3 regions of the Fundicoccus sp. Sow4_F4 genome follow, and region 1 is predicted to be linked to each of the others. Evidence: predicted binding sites of a transcription regulator. Region 1 holds the regulator's gene; each other region holds the start of a gene.
What was found. The regulator CtsR, encoded in region 1, represses protease genes until heat stress. The targets are predictions, from matches to a motif close to TTGGTCAAAAAAGGTCAAANA.
Positions count from the first base shown of each region.

Region 2: the regulator CtsR is predicted to act here: its motif matches at 1,440-1,460, upstream of clpP (ATP-dependent Clp endopeptidase proteolytic subunit ClpP).
Region 3: the regulator CtsR is predicted to act here: its motif matches at 4,850-4,870, upstream of holA (DNA polymerase III subunit delta).

Region 1 covers NZ_JBQKLQ010000003.1:123,244-131,108, reverse strand. Annotated here, with positions in the region: gene ACTQ5J_RS06225 (beta-galactosidase) at 1-151, shown strand, start outside; gene ACTQ5J_RS06220 (cob(I)yrinic acid a,c-diamide adenosyltransferase) at 324-914, opposite strand; gene ACTQ5J_RS06215 (vitamin B12-dependent ribonucleotide reductase) at 993-3,590, opposite strand; gene ACTQ5J_RS06210 (3-oxoacid CoA-transferase subunit B) at 4,009-4,662, opposite strand; gene ACTQ5J_RS06205 (CoA transferase subunit A) at 4,665-5,390, opposite strand; gene ACTQ5J_RS06200 (CtsR family transcriptional regulator) at 5,663-6,130, shown strand; gene ACTQ5J_RS06195 (ATP-dependent Clp protease ATP-binding subunit) at 6,143-7,865, shown strand, end outside.
Region 2 covers NZ_JBQKLQ010000007.1:140,996-148,860, forward strand. Annotated here, with positions in the region: gene ACTQ5J_RS10910 (sugar-binding transcriptional regulator) at 1-451, opposite strand, end outside; gene clpP (ATP-dependent Clp endopeptidase proteolytic subunit ClpP) at 790-1,383, opposite strand; gene rpmF (50S ribosomal protein L32) at 1,744-1,923, opposite strand; gene ACTQ5J_RS10925 (YceD family protein) at 1,967-2,512, opposite strand; gene ACTQ5J_RS10930 (tRNA(Met) cytidine acetate ligase) at 2,615-3,838, opposite strand; gene ACTQ5J_RS10935 (class I SAM-dependent DNA methyltransferase) at 3,869-4,618, opposite strand; gene rsfS (ribosome silencing factor) at 4,615-4,980, opposite strand; gene yqeK (bis(5'-nucleosyl)-tetraphosphatase (symmetrical) YqeK) at 4,992-5,597, opposite strand; gene ACTQ5J_RS10950 (nicotinate-nucleotide adenylyltransferase) at 5,613-6,287, opposite strand; gene yhbY (ribosome assembly RNA-binding protein YhbY) at 6,301-6,618, opposite strand; gene yqeH (ribosome biogenesis GTPase YqeH) at 6,636-7,751, opposite strand; gene ACTQ5J_RS10965 (YqeG family HAD IIIA-type phosphatase) at 7,744-7,865, opposite strand, start outside.
Region 3 covers NZ_JBQKLQ010000001.1:345,747-353,611, reverse strand. Annotated here, with positions in the region: gene uvrB (excinuclease ABC subunit UvrB) at 175-2,160, opposite strand; gene rpsT (30S ribosomal protein S20) at 2,389-2,643, shown strand; gene ACTQ5J_RS01650 (diaminopimelate dehydrogenase) at 2,704-3,690, opposite strand; gene holA (DNA polymerase III subunit delta) at 3,760-4,779, opposite strand; gene ACTQ5J_RS01640 (gamma-glutamyl-gamma-aminobutyrate hydrolase family protein) at 4,967-5,707, shown strand; gene ACTQ5J_RS01635 (glycine cleavage system protein H) at 6,202-6,540, opposite strand; gene ACTQ5J_RS01630 (FtsW/RodA/SpoVE family cell cycle protein) at 6,717-7,865, opposite strand, start outside.

The DNA.
Region 1 (7,865 bases):
AGAGTTTGTCTTTATCATGAATCACAATGACACAGCCATCAGCACAAACTTAGCCTATGAAGGTTACACAGACCTATTGACAGGCGAACAGTTAACAAACGATTTAGAATTAAAAGGCTTCGATGTAAAAATCGCTGTCAAAGACAAGTAATTCCCGGTCTCATTAGGCCACTAAATATTTTTGCGAATACACACACACAGCAAATACCCGCTACAGCTTTCTCCCCAAGGAAGCTGTAGCGGGTATTTTGTGGTCTTTCTGTCTTTTTAATGGTGGCCAAGCAAAGGAAACGCGAAAGCTAGCGGACTATTTTGCCTGTGGCTTACTTAGGAATTTGGTCTTTGGTTAAGTCATTATGGAAGACTTTGCCGCTGCGCTCGTATAAAACGTCCTTGACGCCGAGGCGGTGGTTGGCCAGGCGGGCCAGGGCGAAAAAGTAATCCGAGAGGCGGTTGAGAAATTTCTGGCAGGCAGGGTTGATGGCCTGCTTTTGCTGCAGCGTCACGGTGCAACGCTCAGCGCGTCGAGTGACAGTGCGGGCCAAATGAATCAGGGCCGCCAGCGAACTTCCGCCGGGCAAAATGAATGATTCGATAACCGGTGGGATGTCGCTGTAAGCATCAATGCGACTTTCGAGCCAAGTCACGTGCTCACTCGTCATGCGAAAAGGGTAGCGCTCAGAAGCTCCAGGCGTCGCCAAATCATTGCCGCAGTCAAACAGATATTGTTGGATCGCCATAATTTCAGTCTGCAGCTCCGGCCACAGATCGCCGTGAGCAGCCACCATGCCGAGAATACTGTTCAATTCGTCGACCGTCCCATAGGCTTCGACTTGCGCACTGTTTTTATGGACAGATTTTCCGCCAATAATTCGGGTCGTTCCATGATCACCCGTTCGTGTGTAAAGTTGCATCATTCTTCCTCCTTGCTTTGCTATAAAAAAAGCTAGACCACTTTGAAAAGGGTCTAGCGAGAGTTTACTTAGTTGACTCTACAGGCCACAACGTAACTGAGCGTTACAATTGATACATGTGTTACAGCCGCCGATATCTTCTACGACACCTTGGCGACAGATAGGACACGTATCGCCCACTTCTGAACCGTAAACCACGTCATCTGTATGACCTTTAGTTAAGTAATGTTCTGTTTCAGCTAATTGAACTAATTGACGCAATTCGTTTTTATCATCGACAATGCGCGTTTCTTCCATTTCGAATAATTCGATGTGATCCACTTCGTTTTCTTCCGCGGCTAGAGTGAGGACTTGTGAGTCACGGGAACCGTCCACATAAACCGTTCCACCTTTAGCGCCACCTTTATAAAGTCTTTCGTATACTTTCTCAACTTGAGAAACAGTATAACCTTTAGGCGCATTAACCGTTTTAGAAATCGAGCTATCCACCCAATATTGAATGGTGGTTTGTGTATCAACGTGAGCTTCGGGAGCTAATTCCATCGCTGAAATGAAGTACTCCGGTAAATTGTTTTCATCCACTTCAGGATGAGCAGTTAAATATTCAGAAACGATATCCGCATTCACTTCAATGAATTTACCTAGACGACCACTTCTGAAATATTTAAAGGCAAAATAGGGCTCTAAACCAGTCGCTACGCCGACCATTGTTCCTGTACTACCTGTTGGCGCAACAGTCAGTAAATGAGAGTTACGGATACCATGTGCTAAGATCCCTTCACGGATGTGAGCAGGCATTTTTTGCATGTAGCCAGTTTCAACGAAGCGTTGACGTAATGCTTGTGTTTCTTGGTCGGTTTCACCAATTAAGAATGGGAAGCTGCCTTTTTCTTTGGCTAATTCAATCGATGTTTCGTAAGCTGTAATGGCCATAGTCTCAAAGACGTCGTTAACGATTTGGTTACCTTCTTTTGAACCGTATAGGCTCTGTGTATAGATCAATAAGTCAGCCAAGCCCATCACGCCTAAACCAATACGACGTTCACCTAGCGCTTGTTTTTGGTTAGCTTCTAAGAAGTAAGGCGTCGCATCGATGACGTTATCTTGCATACGCACACCAACACGAACGGTTTCTTTTAATTTCTCAAAATCTACCGTGTGATTTTCTTTATCGGCCATGTTGGCCAAGTTGACAGCTGCTAAGTTACACACAGAATAAGGTGCTAAAGGTTGTTCCCCGCAAGGATTTGTTGCGACAACTTTTTGACCGTATGCTTTAGCATTGGTGTCTTTGTTGGCATTATCAATAAAGAAGATACCAGGTTCAGCTGAGTAAGTCGCACAAATATTGATTAACTTCCATAATTCACGGGCACGAATTGTACGGTAAGTTTTAACCGCGTAACCGTCTGTTTCCCATTCACGTACGTCACCAACCACTGGCCAGTCCGTGTTATAAGCTGACATTTCTTCCTTAGAGTAGTTTTCAACATCTGGGAATCTTAATTGCCAGTCAGCATCTTCTTCGATGGCTCGCATGAAGTCATCCGTTAAAGTCACTGAAATATTCGCTCCAGTCAAGAAGTCTGGATTATGGACGCTATAAGTTCCGCCATCGCGAATTTTAGCTTCGGCTTCCGTAATGTTGCTTTCAGTGAAACCACCACGACCTGGGAAGTTTTTATAACGTACAATATTTTCAAACATTTCAATTTCTGACATTGAGAAAGGTGAGAATTTTAACTTTTCTTCTGCCAGGCGTTGAATTTGTTCGTCTTTGGATTGTTCAATCAAGTAACGTAACACTCGAGGATTTTGCATTTTTGAGATAATAAATTCAATAATATCTGGATGCCAATCCGCTAGCATAATCATTTGGGCACCGCGACGGCTACCACCTTGCTCAACCAAGTGCGTTAATTGCGCGATATCATCCAACCATGAAACTGAACCAGAAGATTTACCATTAACCCCACGAGCTAATGTATTACGTGGACGTAAAGTTGAACCGTTGGTTCCCACACCACCACCACGCGACATAATTTCCATCACCTCTTTACGGTGATCTGAAATCCCCTCACGCGAGTCAGGCACAAAAGGCATCACATAACAATTAAAGTAAGTCACATCTGTTTCCGAACCAGCTCCATATAAGACACGACCAGCTGGCACAAAGTTCATGCTCATTAATTGCTCGTAAAACTTAGTAAAAGATGTCTCACGGTCTGCTTGGGTTGTTTCTGTCGCTGCTAAACCACGGGCATTTCTTTTAGCGATTTGTTCATAATAAACTTCTAAAGGCTTATCCAAAGTGTCAATATGACGGGTCACAAGACCGCTTTCTTTTTCTTGTGTCTCTTCTAAAGAACCACGGTATTCTTCTTCTAACCAAATCACTGCTTCATTGCGTTCGAAATTTAACTGTTGAACAATCCCAATCCCGCGTGCAGGATATTTAGGATCTGCTTTAACCGTTAACACAACTAAATCGCCAGGAGCTAAAGTAGTTTTGGCCGAATCTTTAAAGGCGTAACGATCGAGCATCACCATACGCGAAACACCTTTATGCGTAATTTGCATGTCATCGGTCATCGGAAAAATCTGAGGAAACTGTTCAATATCTTTGTTTAATTGAGCTTGATCCCACTCAATGTATTTTTTAATTTCTGTAGCCATCCTATCATTACCCCTTTATTTACTGAAATATCAACTTTAAGTCAACATCGTGTATTCTTATAGATGAATTGCCATATATTGTGTTAAAAGAAAAGAACCACCACAATATATGGTGGTTCATTTGTCATCTAGTTTAAACTAAATCAATCTGATTAGCTAGTCTAACACACAATTTATACAATTTCTTAACTATTAAAAGTTTAGAAAAACAAACACATACTCTAGTTGCTTAAGAAATCGTCTGTCTTATAATGACTTAACTTAATTAGTCTAACATCGAAACTATTAACTTACTAGGGGGAAAATTGGGTAAATAAAAGACCCGTGTAAATGTTCGATGCCATCACTGAAACAGTGAGTTTTCAGGCGTCTTACATTTGCACGGGTTGGAATAAAAATTAAGTTAACCTATGTAATATTAAGAGAAGAACTCTTTAATATCTTCAGAAACAACCACTTCACCAGCTGTTTTCTCTAAAATTTCTTCCACAGTTACGCCAGGAGCGTGTTCTGTTAAGTAGAATTTACCGTCTTTGATTTCAAAAACTGCTAATTCAGTGATCACCATGTCAACTGCATTGGCTGCAGATAATGGTAAAGTACACTCAGTTAATAATTTAGAGTTACCTTTTTTATCAGTATGTTGAATTGAAGCAATAACTTTTTTAGCGCCAACTAATAAATCCATCGCGCCACCCATACCTGGAGCCATTACACCTGGAACCATCCAGTTAGCAATGTTACCAGCTTGGTCTACTTCTAATGCACCTAAAACAGTGACATCAACGTGTCCACCACGAATAATTGCAAATGAAGTTTGTAAATCAAATGTTGAAGCACCAGGTAATAAAGTGATTGGTGCGCCCCCTGAGTTACCATAGTCTGGTGTTAATGTGTCTTTTGTTGGTGTAGCACCAAAACGAAGCGCACCATTCTCTGCTTGTAAAATAACGTTTACGCCGTCAGGAATATAATTTGCTGAAGCGTTAGGGATACCAAAACCTAAGTTAACGATATCTCCATCTTTAAATTCTTGTCCAATACGACGAGCAATCAATTCTTTTGGATTCATTATTATGCTTCTCCTCTCAACATATTGTTTCTACCCCATAATTCACGGTAGTAGTCGTAACGTTCTTCTTCAGTTTGACCTTGAATAATATAGTCTACTAAGATACCAGGAACTGTTACATCCGTTGGTGCGATGTCGCCAACTTCAATAATCTCATCAACTTCCGCAATAACAATCTTAGAAGCTAAAGCTAATTCAACAGAAATTGATTTAGCCGTACCAAAACTATATAAGTTACCATATTTGTCCGCTTTATTTGCTTTAATAAAGGCAACATCTAGGTTAACGGGATCATAGATTAAGTATTCTTGACCATTACGTACAATTTTGTCTTGCTTTTCTTCTTGTAATGTACCGATACCAACTGGAGTGACAACGGCACCAAGACCTGCGCCACCTGCACGAATCATTTCAACAACAGTTCCCATTGGAACGTAATCTACTTCGATTTCACCCGCTAAAAATTGCTTGTTGAACGCTTTTGACGTTCCAGTATGAGCGCCGACAAATTTTTTGATTTGACGGTTTTCCGCTAATTTACCCACATCGTGCTCTTCACCTGGATAACCAGTTACTGGTTGTACTAAAGTTAATTCGTTAGTTCCGGCTTCTACTAAGCCATTAATTAATTCAATCGGTGTCGATACACCTAAGAAACCTGAAGTACCTAAAGAATCACCTTGTTTAACTTTAGCTACGGCTTCTTGGACAGTAATAATCTCTGCCATGAGTTTTCCCCCTTATAAAAAGTTTATATTTGGCCTTTAAATAAAATGACGCATAACGTCAGCGCTTACAATAAACATTCTATGTTGAAACATAAAAATCTGCCACCATCGAAAATTAAAGCGTACTATAAGCTATTCTTATAACCTTTCGAACAAAATAAACCCAGCAATCAAACGGTTCTGATAATGTTGGTCAAAAGACTTCTCAAAAGCGATCCTTTATTGTATAATAGTCAAAGAAAGTCAATGTTAGTGAAAAAGGAGGGGTAACTTTGTCGCAACGTAACATGTCGGACATTATCGAAGCGTATCTAAAAGGTTTTTTACGTAATAATGAGCAATTAGAAATAAAACGCAGCGATGTAGCCGAACGCTTTGACTGCGTCCCTTCACAAATCAATTATGTCATTAATACGCGCTTTACCCAAGAACATGGTTACATGGTCGAAAGTAAACGTGGTGGTGGAGGCTACATTCGCATATTTAAAATTCGTGTCGTGGATGAAGTGGATCACATTGACCAAATGATTGAATTAATTGGTAGCCAAATCAATCAACGAAATGGCATCAATTTGGTTGAGACGTTGATAGATTCTGGTATAATTACTCAACGTGAAGGTACCTTGATTTTATCGGTCATAGAAAAATCAGTATTGCACAGTATCTCAAGCCAAGAACAATCTGCCAGAGCCATGTTGCTCAAAACTTTCTTAGTACAACTAAGATATACAATAAAGTAAGAGGTGAAATGAATGTTTGAAGAACTATTTACAGAGAGTGCCCGTCAAGTCATGATATACGCAGCTGAACAAGCGTATTATTTAAGACATCAAGCGGTAGGCACAGAACATATTCTTTTAGGACTAGCCCGTGAAGAACAAGGAATTGCTGGAAAAGCTTTACGCGAGGTGGGTGCCGACTATCAATCACTATTGATGGAGCTTGAAATAATTCATGGCAAAGTCGTGAATCCGCGCGTCGAAGGCGAAATCGTCATTCCTTATTCACCTAGATCTAAAAAGATTATTATGAATGCATCTAATGACGCCAAACGTCTAGGTGCACCAAAAGTTGGCACAGAACATCTACTATTAGGTATGTTAAAAGAAGAAATTTTAGCAACAGTCTTATTGAAAAATTTAGGCATTAATATAAATGAATTACGCAAAAAAATCTATGAATTAATTGGTATTAATGGCAATAACGAGCGTGCTCAAATGGGTAACAAACGTGGCAATGGCCGCCAAAGAGGTCAACAAGCCGAAACAAGCCAAACACCAACATTAGATTCTGTTGCGCGCGACTTAACACAACTCGCTCGTGATGGCAAACTCGATCCAGTTATTGGTCGTAAAAAAGAAATCCGTCGTATCATCCAAATCATTAGCCGTCGTTCGAAAAACAACCCAGTCCTCGTAGGAGAACCTGGTGTTGGTAAAACAGCGATTGCTGAAGGCTTAGCCCAAAGAATGATTGACGGCGAAGTACCAGAAGATATCGCAAGCAAACGCTTGATGATGTTAGATATGGCATCTTTAGTCGCAGGTACGAAATATCGCGGTGAGTTCGAAGAACGTATGAAGAAGATTATTGAAGAAATTGCAGCCGATGGCCAAGTGATTCTCTTCATTGATGAATTACACACATTAATCGGCGCAGGTGGTGCAGAAGGTGCAATCGATGCATCTAACATCTTGAAACCTGCACTAGCACGTGGAGAAATCCAAACAGTGGGTGCAACAACTTTAGATGAGTACCAAAAGTACATTGAAAAAGATGCTGCTTTAGAACGTCGTTTCTCAAAAGTTCAAATCGATGAACCAACACAAGTCGAATCTATTCAAATTATTGAAGGTCTGAAAAGCAAGTACGAAGATCACCATAAAGTTGAAATTACAGACGAAGCAGTTCAAGCAGCCGTGAAATTAAGTGCACGTTACTTAACAGAGCGTCGTTTACCAGACAAGGCCGTTGATTTAATTGATGAAGCAGCAGCAAAAGTGCGTATCGACGAGTCGATCGTATTATCGTCAGTTGCCAACCTTGAACGTCAATTAGTCGAAGTATCTAAGAAAAAAGAAAAAGCAATTCTTGATCGTAATTTTGAACAAGCAGCTGAATTACGTCAAGAAGAACAAGCAATCGAAACTAATATTCAAAAAGCGACCGAGCAAGAAAAAGACGGTGAATTAGTGAAACATTTAGTGGTGAATGCAAATCACGTGGCAGAAGTCATTGCTTTATCAACAGGTATTCCAGTTAACCAAATGGAATTGGCTGAATCCCAACGATTAGTCCATCTAGAAGCTGAACTACATGAAAGTGTAATCGGCCAAGATAAAGCTGTTCAAGCTGTCGCTCGCGCGATTCGTCGTGCACGAAGTGGTTTGAAGAGTCCCAAACGTCCAATCGGTTCATTCTTATTCCTGGGGCCGACAGGTGTGGGTAAAACGGAATTAGCGAAGACACTTGCTC
Region 2 (7,865 bases), on a different contig from region 1:
CGGTAACTGCGATCACATTACGACCTAATGATAAATGCGTACTTAAGACTTCTTGAACTGCTTGACTCATCACTTCATAAACAAACTCATCTAAATCAGCATCACCTGGAATTACCCAACAGTGTTCTAGATTCAAATGTTTTTTTAACGCTATTTCTAAGCCATATAAACGATTGGCTTTTCTAGCTAACACATCATAGCTTTCAATCTTTTGTCGACCAAATGCAGTTAACTTAATTCCTGCATTATTGACATCGACTAGTGACTGTTCACGTAATACATCGATTGCTGTCCTTAAGACTCGCTCGGTTACTTGAACTTTTTGTGCCAAAGATTTTCTGCCAATCCGATGCGATGTTTGTTCTAATTCATGAAGAATCGAAATTCTAAGCGAAAGTACTTCTTGAATATCTGGCACTATAGCTTGTATAACCGAAAACACGTCTTCCATAGTGTCCCTCCTCGTATGGGCAACTTCCGTCCAATAGTCTAGTGTAACACTAACTATTAATTAACGTAATAATCCCCCACAAACTATATAATAGCATGAATCCTACGCTATGGCAATCAAAATGATTGAATTAGCTTAGTTTTCTATCAAAAATGACAAGCGCTTACGATGGTCTTTTTTTGTCCAATCATGTATATTTTTCACAATACTCCTTGTCATTATTTATGCGCTTTCACTTGTTTTCATCCTCTTCTTGTATCTGATTAGTCAAAATATGTAAACTTGTGCGCAAACAAAAAAACTACGGTGCTTTTAAAAGCACCGTAGTTTCTTTGATTTTATTTTAATTTCTTACTGGATTCCATAATTTCGTCAATCAGACCGTAGGCTTTTGCTTCTTCAGCTGACATATAATTGTCGCGATCTGTATCTTTTTCAACCACTTCGATCGGTTGACCTGTATTATCACTGATAATTTTATTTAAGCGGTCACGCGTTTTTAAGATGTGACGAGCCGCAATTTCAATTTCAGTTGCTTGCCCTTGTGCTCCACCTAAAGGTTGGTGAATCATTACTTCAGCGTTAGGTAAAGCATAACGTTTACCTTTTGTACCAGCTGCTAATAGGAATGACCCCATTGAAGCTGCCATGCCAATCACAATTGTTTGGACATCAGATTTGATAAAGTTCATCGTGTCATAAATCGCCATTCCTGATGTGACGCTTCCTCCTGGAGAGTTTATATATAGGTAGATATCTTTTTCTGGATCTTGTGCATCCAAGAATAATAATTGTGCAATCACACTATTCGAAACGTTATCGTCGATTGGTCCACTTAACATAATAATACGATCTTTTAATAATCGTGAATAAATATCATAAGCACGTTCGCCACGAGACGATTGCTCTATTACCGTAGGTACTAAATTCATTCGATTTCCTCCTTAATTACTAACCTTTAATTAGTTTACTGTTTTAGTATAAACCATAGGTCAAAAAAGGTCAACTTTATTCTTCCATCAAGAAGGTCAAATAAAGTGCCTGTTAGTTCTTCATAAACTTTACACTAAATCTAATCAAAGCGACATGATTTTGATCGGTTTACTCAACTGATTTGATCCATGTTCACTTAATACTTAGTCTTAATGTTCGCATATCTTCAAACTGCTTAGTTACTATTTGGAACGTGAATATGGCATTATTTTCACAGTAGTTTTAGTGGTTGGATGTTTTGGTTTTCTAAAAAAGAGTAAAAAAAAAACCGTGCACTAGGCACCGGTTTATTCTGTAAATTATTTTGCTGTTTCAACAACTTGTTTGCCATCGTAGAAACCACATGATGAACATACACGGTGGCTTAATTTTAATTCACCACATTCAGGACAATTGTTCATGCCTGGTACTTCTAATTTAAAATGCGTACGACGTTTTCTTTTAGTTGCTTTTGATGTTTTTCTTTTTGGAACTGCCATTTTCTTACACCTCCTGGTTTAATTTGGGTTCAAGATAATGCGTTTATTCATCATCTTTAAGTTTTAGCGTTTTTAAGGCTTCAAAGCGTGGATCTACCGATTCAACTTGTTCTTCAACTTTTTGAGCATTGTATGCTTCCTCTGTTACGACTGTCCAATTATTACCTGACGGCATTGCGCCTTCTTCTTCATCAGGAGCAATGACACGCACGGGTATATTTAATAATACCACGTCTACGACAGCCGCGTCGAGGTCGATATAATCGAATTCAAGTTCGATTGCGGTTTCCTCGTAATCTTCAGCATTATACGCTTGACCGGGAAGAATGTAACGTTCACTTATAGGAACGGATAGTTCTACTCGGACTGGTTTCAGACTGCGGCTTGATGGTAAAGTTATCACTGTTGTAAGTTCACAGTGCAAGACAATATCCTGATCATAGGGTACGAAATATCCTACCACACGAACGGGGTCCAAATGAATAACCGAATCATCTCTCAGTTTAACCTGATCAAAGACCGATAATTGAACATCAAAATTGAGTAAATCGCCTTTATGTTCTTGAATCTGTCTAATCGTCCATTTCATAATATCACCTCTAAAACGACAAACTAAATTATACTTAACTTCACTAGTGTTGTCAATCTTTCACTTTAATTTATTTAAACTTTTATATCACTATTAAAATGGCTAGTTTTCACCTTGTATTGGATAGCGACTATAGTTTTGTTCAGCTACCTTTACGCGAGGATTTATCGCGACTATCCGGTCTGCTCTTAGCATCAAATCATACCGTTTTTGATACTTTTGGACATAGTTACTAAATAACTCTATTTTACTATGTTTCTTTAAACGTTTCAGCAAGATTCTGCCTGCTGGTCGATAAGCAAGAATACGTAATAAAGGTCGCTTTTCAATGTTTGAGCGGTAGTTTTCCCACTCTTCAGTTTGAATATCTAAAAGTACGGCTAGCAAGACTCTTTGAATAGATGATTGCGTCCAGCGTTTCGAAATTAATGATTGGCGATAGTCTGAAAAACTAAGCGCGGTATCGATGTTTTTTAACAATAAATGTTCGAGGCCTTCTTTGACGCCAAAAACCTGCCTTAAAGTCTCTGGACGATGACAAGTTAGTTGGTACTTCAATGGCAGCCAGTAGTCTTCCCAGCCTACAGAATGGCCCTTATTTAATTCTTTATAAGTTTCTTCCGGAAGACTATCTGTCGTTAATGCCTTTTGTCGCCAAAGTTGACGAATGTGACTGCCACTGTGTATTTTAGCTTGTTCGCTATCAAATTGAATAAATACTTCTGCCTGCTGGGCTGAAAGGAGTCGTGGAATTGCTAAGATATCCATCGGTTGTTTTAGGGCTTGATTCGCTTTTACATATTGAATCCCTAACATATGATTGGGGCTCGTCGGATTAAAAGTCGTTTCTAATGGAACGCCTTCTGTTTCTTGTGTCTTTAATTCATCTATGCCCATTTGCATTGCAGCAGCATAAGAAAAACCTTGTGCTAAGTATGTCTGAATCGCTGCTTGTAAAGCCACCTCATTCTCCTCTAGCCAAGCGACATGAGCCTTAAGTTCACATTCCGTTGCCGTTTCCGTTCCGAACACCACCGTATCACAGCCAAGCCTCGCCAGGAGTTCAACACCCGTCTTAGCAAAATAGTCCGCTGATTGAAGACTAGCTAATAGAGGTAGTTCCAGAACTAAATCTGCTCCGTAATGAACGGCTAATTGAGCCCTTTGCCATTTATCCAAGACGGCAAATTCACCTCGCTGAACGACATTGCCGCTCATCAAAACGATGAGAACGTCCGCTTGGCTTGTTTGTTTAGCCGCTTGAAGCTGGTAATGGTGCCCATGATGGAAGGGATTATATTCAGTTATAATTCCAACAACTTTCAATACATCACCTCAAAAATAAGAATGTCTACACTATTTAACGCAACGGAAGAACCAACGATCTGTTTGACGATCACGTTTTTTATGCAAATGACTAGTTCCAAAATTAACTAAAACCTCGATGTTTTTATCGCCAAAACCTGCCGCTTTTATAGCACTTAGATAAGTCTCTAATGGATAGGTTCGCTCTGTTAATTCGACGTCTACACGTTTGTATAAAGAAGACTCTGTTTGTTCAAACACGCTTAAATAATGACTCACTTGGTTTCTACTCGGTTCAGATTCACTATCCCAAATAATCGCAGCAGTGTCATCACTATCAAAATAATTAAATCCGTCAAAAACTTGATTGATTTGATAAGGTGTCCACACATCAAACAATAGAGTACCTCCGTCAGATAGTCTTTGATACATTTGACTAATAGCTTGAGCAACCTGTTGTTGGTCTGCTAAGAAGCACAGTGAATCCGCATAACAAGTGACTAAGTCAAAGTTAGTAGGTAAGTTATCTAAGGCCAACATATCAGCCATTTGAAACTCAATGTTTCCTCCGGGCTGTTGTTCTTTCCTAGCGATATCCAGCATCGCTTCATCAATATCAATTGCAGTAATATGATCGACGAATGGCGCTAACAACTGCGGAAACCAGCCGGTCCCGCAAGCTACATCGAGCACTTGCTTTGGCTGTTGAGCAAGCGAATTTAACGTAAAGTCTAACCACGCTTCATAAGCATCAAGTTCATTAAAACGATCATAAACATGTGCTATTTCGGAAAAACTCATTCTCCAGCAATCCAATCTGAAATATCAACGAGTGGTGCATCTCTCCAAACTTTTTCCACATTGTAATGTGTACGTTCTGAATAGTAGAACACATGAACAATAATGTCATATAAATCGATTAGGATCCATTTGCCACCCTCTTTACCTTCGACACTTTTTACTGGAATACTTGCCTTTTCAGCTGCTTCAACAATGGCATCAACAATTGCGCCTAATTGTTTTTCATTTTTAGCATGCATTACCATGAAATAATCTGCTAATGGTGTTAATTGAGCAACATCCATTACCATAATTTCTTGAGCTAAACGGTCATCTGCGGCTTTTACAATTACTTCTAAATTTTCATAATTTTTATTTGTCATAATGTCTCCCTTTAAATTGAACTCTCTTGTGTACTCACCCAAGCATTATAAATATCGATGGTTCCAGTGAAAATGGCTACTCGTTGCTTCAGTAAATAGTTTATTGTACGAATCATTTTATACTCACAGGCTTCTGTGAGGTTCTCACCAGTCAGTCGACGAGCTTTCTTAACGCCTTTAAAATCTCGCCCTGGCTCGATGTAATCAGCCATATAGATAATTTTTGCAAGTTGGTCCATTTCAAACCAACCAGTCGTATGTCCAGCAATAGCCTTTAAAATCGATTCATCCTGACAGTTGAAGTCAGTTCGACAAATTTGCGCTGCTGCAGGACCATGCCAGATATCACCCGTTGCTGTTTTTAACGCTTCATTGGGCCAATAAGCAAAGGCCAAATGAAACATCGCTTGATCATCCATTTCTTTTGCAAAATCATGCATCAAGGCAGCAATACTGACTTTTTCTAGATTTACACCCAAAGGCTCAGCAATTTTTAAAGCTGTCTCTTCAACACGTAAAACGTGAGCAAAACGACTTGGCTTAATTTGTTTGCGTAACTCTCCAAGTAAGTCATCGCGTGAACAATTGATGAATTCATTAGAATACATGATACTCATATTATTGCCCTCTTTCTATTTGCTCGAATAGAGTCTGTGTTTCTCGATATACTCTTCCACTTCACGCGGAACTTGATAACGAATTGATTGCTCTAAATAAACACGTAAACGAATTTCAGTCGAACTTATATCAACAGATGGTGAATCTACCCATAACACTGGATAAGCGCTATTGTAAGGTAATTCTCCAGGACGCCTAACGCCTACTAACTGAACGAGTTGAACGAGCTCATCAATATTGCGCCAAGTATATAAATCACGTGCACTATCTTGGCCAATGATAAAATAAAAATCAGACTCCGGAAATTCAGAAACGAAATGACGCATCGTGTCGACAGTATAATTTTTCCCACCACGATTGACTTCATAAGGCTGTAATCTAAATAATGGATTACCGGCAATCGCTTTTTGCACCATTTGTAAACGATGCTGTGAAGCGATCGTTTCTTTTCCTGGTGCATGAGGCGGCTTCGCTGTTGGCATAAACCAAACTTCATCAAGTTCTAGCTGATTGCCTACTTGTTCTGCCATCAACAAATGACCAAGGTGAGGTGGATTAAATGTCCCCCCTAATATCCCTATTCGATAACGTCCTGATGGCGTCGGTTGAACGGCTTCTTGTGTAAAGCTAAAGCTATCTAAGGCTTCATCTAACGAAAGAAAACTTCTGCCCACTGTTTCGACTGTCATTTACATCGGCTCCTTATGCAATATTCGATACGTCTAAACTAATCTTTTGAAATTTCTCTTTACTTGATTCACGATATAAAATCGCTGTGTTTCCAACTGTCTGAATAACATACGCATCGATTGCTTCAGCGATTTGTGCTGCAGCTTCCTCAATTGTTTCAGAACTATTCTGCAAAATATTAAATTTAATTAATTCACGTTTTTCAATTGCTTCATCTACTTGTTTAATGAATACATCTGTTAAGCCTAATTTCCCTAATTGGAAAATTGGTTTATGTGAATGTGAAATTTTACGTAAGTATTTTACTTGTGTTTTAGATAATTTTTCCATAAATAACTCCTTTAAATTTAAATAATTGCGTCGCGAATCGATAGTCCCACACCTTTAGGGGTCCAGACCACCACTTCTGCTGGTTCATTTACTGTAAACCAACCTAAACCAGAAATCGCAACATCTTGATCTGGTTTTAATTGAATGGTTCTTGAAACTAACTCTGGAAAGTTTTCTAGAGATTCTTTATAGGGTGGGCTTAATAGTTCACCACGATGTTTTTCATAAAACTCCGCTGCGCCGCTTGTTTTTGTGCGGTGTAATTTAGCATCTTGTGACACATAATAGGTAAAGGCTGCTCTTTTTCCACGTGTAAAATCAACTCGTGCGGCTGCGCCAATAAAAATTGTTTGATCTGAGTTCAATTGGAAAGTCATCGGTTTTAAAGGCTTCGATGGTAACAATTGTTTGATTTCTTCACGATTTAAATAGTGAGCCAACTGAGTGCGGTGAACTATCCCAGGTGTATCAACAATCGAATGCTTATCAGTTAAAGGAATTTGGATCATATCCAATGTTGTCCCTGGATGATTCGACGTTGTAATAATTTCTTTTTCACCACCAAAATAGGCTATCAATTGATTAATCAAAGTAGATTTACCTACGTTGGTCACACCTACAATGTAAATGTTTTGGGTTTGAACTTCTTTTTTGATTAACTCAATCAACGGTTCTAACGTATTCTTTTTAGTGGCACTAATTAGAAAAACCTCTTCTGTTCTTAAACCATTCTGATGAAGTACTTGTTTCAACCAGTGTTTCACACGGTTTTCTTTCGTTACTTTGGGTAGTAAATCGGATTTATTCGCCACAACCACAATTGGTTGATTACCTACGAAACGTGTTAAACCATTAATTAAACTTCCTTCAACATCGAAAATATCGACAACATTAACCACTAAGGCTTCATCATCGTTTGATATTTCGCTTAATTTTTCAAGAAAAACATCATCGTTAATTGTTAAGTCTTGTAATTCATTATAGTGACGTAATCTAAAGCATCGTTGACAATAGAAATTATCACGCTCTAAGCCTTTCGCTAATGCTGATTCTGGTAAATAACCCGCTTCATTTGCTTCTTCAGTTTGTATGACTGCACCACAGCCAATACATTGGTATTCTTCTTTAGTCAAGTTGGTCCCCCCAATTTCCTTTGCGATCAATTCCCACTATTTTTAACGCTATTTTTTCTAAATTTCTGTTAATCCAAGTATAAATATTATCATTTTGTGCAATTGGTTTAACAA
Region 3 (7,865 bases), on a different contig from region 1:
GATTTGTTATCTTGATTCCTAATTATAGAGTAAAAATAACTAAGAAGGAAGAAAGCTCACTTCATTTATGTATCTTAATTAAAAATTTACTTATCTAAAATAGCAAAAACCAACATTACTATAGACATTCCTAAATGAATACTTATCTATATAATGTTGGTTTCATGTGAGTGCTTATTTGAATGATGCACGTAATTCCATAATGATATCCCTAAGATCTGCTGCTGCCTCAAAGTTCAAGTCCTTAGCATGTTGTTTCATCTCTAGTGTTAAGCGTTCCAATTCTTCTTCACGCTGTAAACGAGATAAAGCTTTAAATTGTTTTAAGATATTCTCTTCTCGTTCTTCAGAATCGATATCGTGACTGATTCGGATTAAATCACGGACGCCTTTCTTAATCGTCTTAGGCACAATGCCGTGTTTCTCATTATAGGCTTGTTGAATCCCACGACGACGCTCAGTTTCCGCTAAAGCATAATCCATTGATTTAGTAATTCTATTGGCATACATAATCACGCGTCCATTTTCATTTCGGGCAGCACGACCAATCGTTTGAACGAGTGCTCGTTCACTACGTAGAAAACCTTCTTTATCTGCATCCAGGATTGCGACTAATGACACTTCTGGAACATCTAAGCCTTCTCGTAATAAGTTAATCCCTACTAGAACATCAAAAATACCTAGACGTAAGTCTCGGATAATTTCTGTTCGTTCAAGCGTTTTAATATCACTATGTAAGTATTTCACTTTAATATCTAGTTCTTTAAGATAGTCTGTTAAATCTTCTGACATCTTCTTCGTTAATGTCGTAATAAAGACTCTTTCATTACGCTCCGAACGTAAGCTAATTTCCTTCACTAAATCATCAATTTGTCCATCAATCGGACGAACTTCGATAATTGGATCCAATAGACCGGTCGGACGAATAATTTGTTCGATAAATTTGCCGCCTGTATGTTCTAACTCATAAGGTCCTGGGGTAGCTGAAATATATAGGATTTGATTTACTTTCGCTTCAAACTCTTCCAGTCTTAAAGGTCGGTTATCCACAGCACTAGGTAATCTAAAGCCATAATCTACAAGAACTTCTTTACGAGCACGGTCTCCGTTATACATCCCACGAATTTGTGGCATCGTCATGTGAGATTCATCAACTACGATTAAGAAATCATCCGGAAAGAAATCAATTAAGGTATAAGGTGCCTCTCCTGGTTTTCGACCGTCCATATGACGAGAGTAGTTTTCAATTCCACTACAATATCCCATCTCAAGTAGCATCTCAATATCATAATTCGTCCGTTGTTCTAAACGTTGGGCTTCTAATAATTTATTTTCTTCACGTAATTCAATTAATCTTTCTTCTAATTCAGCTCGAATAGATTCAACAGCTGAAAGTGTTTGTTCATCATTAGCAACAAAGTGAGTCGCAGGGTAAATGGGGTAATGTTCCACATCACTTTTAATTTCACCCGTTAAGACATCCACTGTTCGGATTCTTTCAATTTCATCTCCGAAAAATTCAACACGGATCACTTCTTTGTCGCGAGAAGCCATAAATATTTCTAATACATCCCCGCGAACTCGGAAAGTTCCTCTTTGAAAATCGATATCATTACGAACAAATTGCATCTCAATTAATCGACTGAGTACATCATTGCGACTCACTTCTTGACCTTGTCTTAAAGACAATACATGTTCCCGGTAGTTTTCCGGATTAACAAGTCCATAAATACAGGAAACAGAAGCTACTACAATGACATCTCTTCTTTCTAATAAAGCGCTAGATGCCGAGTGACGTAACTTGTCGATTTCATCATTGACGCTCGATTCTTTCTCTATGTAAGCGTCGGATGAAGGGACATATGCTTCTGGTTGATAATAATCATAATAAGAAACGAAATATTCAACTGAATTCTCAGGAAAAAATTCTAGCAATTCACTATATAATTGACCAGCTAGTGTTTTGTTGTGGGCCAGTACCAAGGTTGGTTTATTTACTTCTTGGATAACATTGGCAACAGTAAAGGTTTTACCTGTCCCTGTCGCTCCAAGTAAGACTTGTTCTTTTTTACCGGCATTTAATCCAGCAACTAATTCTTTAATTGCTTGCGGTTGATCTCCGCCAGGTTCATAAGGTGATACGACTTTAAAATCCACCATCTCGACCTTCCTCTCTTATGCTTCATTTAGGTAGGTTTACTACTCCTTTATTATAACACTTTCGTCAATATCTACCTATCTTTCTGATTTTATCAAATGACTATTATTAATATTTTGTTCAAAAATGATTTTTTAATATTGCACATAGGTAGTGTTTTCATGTATAATGTTTCTTGTTGACTAAGTCTCAGACTTAAATAGCAAATAAACAGGAAAGAGGTGACTAGCATGGCAAATAACAAATCAGCAATCAAACGTATTCGTCAAGACGTACGTAAATCTGAAGTAAACCGTGCTCACGTTGCTGGAATGCGTACAGCAATTAAAAACTTCCGTAATGCAGTGGAAACTGGCGAAGGAAACGCAGCAGATTTATTTAAATTAGCCGTTAAAGAAATTGATAGCACAGCAAACAAAGGTCTTATTCACAAGAATAAAGCTGCGCGTGACAAATCTCGTTTAAGCGGATTATTATCTAAATAATTCTAATTTAAAAGCGTCGAAGCACTCATTTGAGTTGGCTTCAACGCTTTTTTTTGTTGCCTATAAATAAAATTTTCTTAAGTCCTGGGCCGATTTAGCGGATAAATCGCCTAGTGTCACATCAAAAACAGTTTTGGCTCCGACTTGGCCGGCTTGCTTCATTTTGTGAGCTGCTCGGGCATAAGCCACCAAGACACTACCGGTAAATTCAGGATTCGAGCCTAAATTCAGCTTAAATTCGTAAGTTTGTTGCGTTTGTTCGCCTGTTTGACCACTTCGAATGACCACACCGCCATGCGGCATCTCCTGATACTCTTGCATGAAGTTTGCTTCAGAAATAAATTGCACACTTGTCTCATAATCTACGAAGTAATCTGGCATTGTTTTAATCGCCTGCTCAATTCTCGCAGCATCTGCTCCCTCTTCTAAAACGACGAAACACTCACGGCTGTGTTTGTCTCCTGTCGACAGCTGAGGTTGTTCGCCTTGGCGAACTCTGTTCATAGCATCTTGTGAAGGGATCGTATATTGTACAGCGTGCTTGACGCCTTCAATGCGTCTAACGGCATCGGAATGTCCCTGGCTCAGGCCTTTGCCCCAAAAGGTATAGCTCTCCCCTACAGGTAGCACCGCCTCAGCTAAGACTCGATTGATGGAGAACAAGCCCGGATCCCAACCGACTGAAATAATACTCACATGCTGATGCTTTTGAGCAATTTTATCAACAGCAGCAAAGTGCTCTGGTATTTTTGCATGAGTATCAAAACTATCAATCGTATTGAAATATTGCGCAATCATTGGTGTTTGTTCTGGCAAATCGGTTGCTGATCCACCACATAAAATCATCACATCAATTTTATCTTGATAATGAATCATTTGATCTAAATGTTCTACCGTCGTCAAAGGATTAAGCGGTTCAACCCCAGCCTTGCCTCTTCTTGAAAATATTGCGACTAATGACATATCGGCTTGTTGAGAAATCGAGCGTTCGACTCCTCTACCAAGATTGCCATAACCACAAATACCGATTCTAATTGTTTGACTCATACGTGTTTCTCCTTTTCAAAGCTTTCATTTTCTGGTTTAAGTTCGGTTTCCTTGCAAGCATCAAAAAAATTATGCTAACGAAACCAGTTTGGTTAATAGCAAGTAAAAGTGTGTTTCTTTAATACCAACACCTGTTTTCATATGATAATCGACTTCAATTAATTCATCATAAAATTCAGCCAACTGCTTCAAGTTTGAACGACGGCCAGATTGTAGTGCCAACTTAACTCGATAAGGATGGACACTCAATTCTTTTGCAATATCTGCTTCTAAATAACCTTGCTGATTCAGTAATTTGCTTTGAATAATTAATCTAAACTGAGAAATTATCAAGGCATGTAAGGCAATTGGCTCGTGTTTCATTAAAATTAAATCTTGATAAATCTGAACGGCTTTATCCACTCTTTTCTTCATGACAGCATCTGTTAATTCAAATACATTGGACTCAAGCGTTCGTGGCACCAAGGTTCTCACAACATCGATTGTAATTGGCTGGCCTGTTAAACTAAAACTTTTCAGTTTTGAAATTTCCCCCATCGCTTCTGTTAATTGATAATTCACTCTCACAAGCAATTCTTGACTGGCTTCTCGGGTGATGTTTAACTGTTCCCCTTCAATATAACGTTGGATATAGCGGCTAACCTCTTGTTCTTTCAGAGGATTCACTTCAATAAAAGCAGTTTGCTTTTGAAAAGCTTTTGTTAATTTTTTTCGTTTATCCACTTGATCAAAAGGTATAACAAACACAATCACAGAGGCTTCGTTCGGATTATTGATATAATCTAACAAACGTTTTTCTTCACTCGTTGATAACTTTTGACTCGAATTTGCATTCAAAAACTGGACGTTCTCTACAATTATAAGTCGATATTCGGCAAAAAAAGAAAACATCTCTGCTTCATCTAATGCAGCATCAAGTGATTGCTCGCTTAAATCAATTTTTGCCATATCTAAATTGTCAGCCTCGCCGAATTGATTCAATAAAATCTGCAGAAATTCCTGTTGTAGAAACAATTCTGACCCGAAAATCGTATAAACTGCCTTCAAATTTCCTTTTTTGACATCTTGTATCGCTTTTTGGTAATCCACGCCATCACTCCTTGCTTCATTGAAACATTATAACTTAATTCACAGTAAATTACTAAAAGCACCGTCACTTTTTTACAAAAAAGGAAAAACACCCCTTTATTTCTCATCAAGTTTTAATTTTATGTTTAATTTTCACTCTTCTTAGGCTATAATAGGTTTATAACTACTTACAGAAAGGAGCATTTGATTGACACACCCCATTATAGGTATTACAGGCAATACATCTGCTTTTAAAAACGATGATTTTGAAGCATTCAAAATTAATTACTCTTCTACTGGCTTCTCAACTGCTATCAGTCTGGCAGGAGGCACACCCATTATTATTCCCATTAATGAGGCTACTTTTGCTAAAGAATATATCCAATTAATTGATGGGCTCTTACTGACTGGCGGACAAGATGTGACCCCAATGTTGTATGGTGAAGAACCTAGAAAAGTAATTGGACCAACTTCACCTGAACGAGACAAATGTGAAGTCGCTTTAGTCAAAGAAGCGATTCGCCAGAAAAAACCAATTTTAGGTATCTGTCGTGGCTTACAGTTAATAAATGTGGTTTTAGGAGGAAGCTTACTACAAGACTTATCCGAAGATGAATCAATTACGATTCAACACGTTCAACGATCTCAACCAGAGTTTTCCACTCACTCGATTAAAGTAAAATCTGGCACGCATATTGCTGAAATCATTGACAATAACAGCTATGTCAATTCAATTCATCATCAAGCAATCAAAGAATTAGGTAAAGGCTTAACAGTCTCCGCTTGGAGTCCTGATAATGTCATTGAAGCAATTGAAGTAGTTGATGATAACCAGAGCATTATCGGCATCCAATGGCATCCAGAATTAACATTTCTAGAAAATCATGAGAGTTTATCGATTTTCAAGGATTTAATTAAGCGTTCCATTAGTTCGAAATCGTCCATGTAAAACATTAAAACACGCCCAACTTTTCAATAAAGTGAGCGTGTTTTTTCATTAGGCCTTAAAGAGACCCTAGTTGTTTAGCGACCGAATTAGCTCTTGCATCTTGTTTACGATACTTTAGAACAGATGAAAGGTGGCTGCTACAATGATTTTGACAATAATTTAATAGTAGCACCAAGCTTTAATCGTCCTTCGACGTGACAATGGACACCTTTTTCTGTCAGGTTTTTATATAAGTACTGTGTCTGATTAGCACTCTGGCGCACGTGTCTATTGGTGACACGGCGTTGAAGATGCCCGAAAGCATGTGTCGTATTGGCAACACGGCGAATTTCCTTAGTGAGACAAGGTTTTCTTTTAAATTTACTTCCTACCAAGACAAGTATCCTGAAGCATGATAAGTCCACCTATATTTTATAATCCCTTATACTAGGACAAAACTTCACACCCATCAATCTGTGTGAAGTCATTATTTATTTCTAACTATATTTAGTTACTTATAGTGAAGCAAATGCATTTGCTTCACTTGCTGTCATGCGAACTAGCCAGTTTGAAGTTTGATCAGGCGAGTCTAATAAACTAGTCGTTTCTTCAGCGGTTTCGTGACGTTCAATAATTGTCCCTGAGAATGGTGCGGGAATTTCAATTGCTGCTTTTGAAGCTTCTACATTCAATAAAGTCTCGTCGGCTTCAATTGCCCCTAAATCTGCAATACTAGCAAAACTGATATCACCGACCTCATCTTGTAATTGACTAGATAAACCGATTGTATAGATTACTTCTCCATCTATCTTGTCACCCGCTTGAACCCATAATTGATTGATTTCTTTTATCATATCTATCCTCCACCCTTTCTTAATTACAACAGTCCATAAGCTCTGTTATATCGTCGCTTATCCTTAAAACCATTATACCTTTAGTAAATATTACCGTCAATCGATGAATTGCATACAAAAAACCAAACAGAAATTGCAACACTTTGGGAAGCTGTTTCAATCTGTTTGGTTTGTCATTAATCGTAATTAAATTGATCATTATTTGAAAACATATAACTTCTATGGTGGTAACGCATAGATAGAATCAATCCTATACCAATCATATTACTTAGTAAGGCTGATCCCCCTTGTGAAACGAATGGTAAAGGAATCCCGGTAATAGGTAATAAACCAATAGTCATTCCAATGTTTTCAACAATATGGAAAAGAATCATTGATATAACACCTGTTGCAATATAGGTGTAGAATTCATTTTTCGTTTCAAAACATGTTTGAACCATTTGATAAATAAGTAAGAAATAAATGAATAGCAAAACCGATCCACCAAGGAAGCCATAACTTTCGGCAATCGTCGTAAAGATAAAGTCTGACTCACGAACAGGTACAGAGACTTCTGAGATTCCGAATCCTTTACCTGCTAATTGTCCTGAGCCTACTGCCATAATACTCTGAGCAAGTTGGTAACTATTACCCTGAGCATCCCCAAATGGATTCAACCAACTATTAATACGTTCTAATTGGTAGGGTTGGAATATGCCAGAATCCAGTAAAATATTTGGGTAAAAAGCTGCTAAGGCAATCAAACCTCCACCAAAGATTACAACGACAGAAAGTGATGGAACAAGTATTTTCCAAGAAACGCCAGACATTAAGACTGTACCGGCAATAATACTTAAAACAACTAAGTTGGTTCCCAAGTCATTTTGTAGTTGAATCAAAATAACGGGTGGTAATGAAAACAGAGCTACTTTCCCTAATAGTACCCAGTCAGTTTTCAAAGTACGTTGAATATTTTTACTATTATGTTCGGTAACGACTCTCGCTAAGAAAACAATAAAAGCAGGCTTAAATAACTCTGAAGGCTGGAATGAAAATGGCCCAATAATAAACCAACTTTTCGCACCGGTTAACGATTCCATTTGGCGGTCATAAAGGAACAAGACCAACACTAACAAGAGCAAGCCGCCTCCATATAAGAAAGCAGACAATTTCCAGTATTGTTCACTATCAAATTGAATGACTACTATCACGATAAGTGCACCTACCGCATACCATAAAGCATGTAAAAGCGTCGGTGTAATATTACTACCTTCTATCATAGTTGTTGTCGCATAAACACTTAGCAAACCTATAATAGCTAAAATTAATACGTTTAATATAATTCC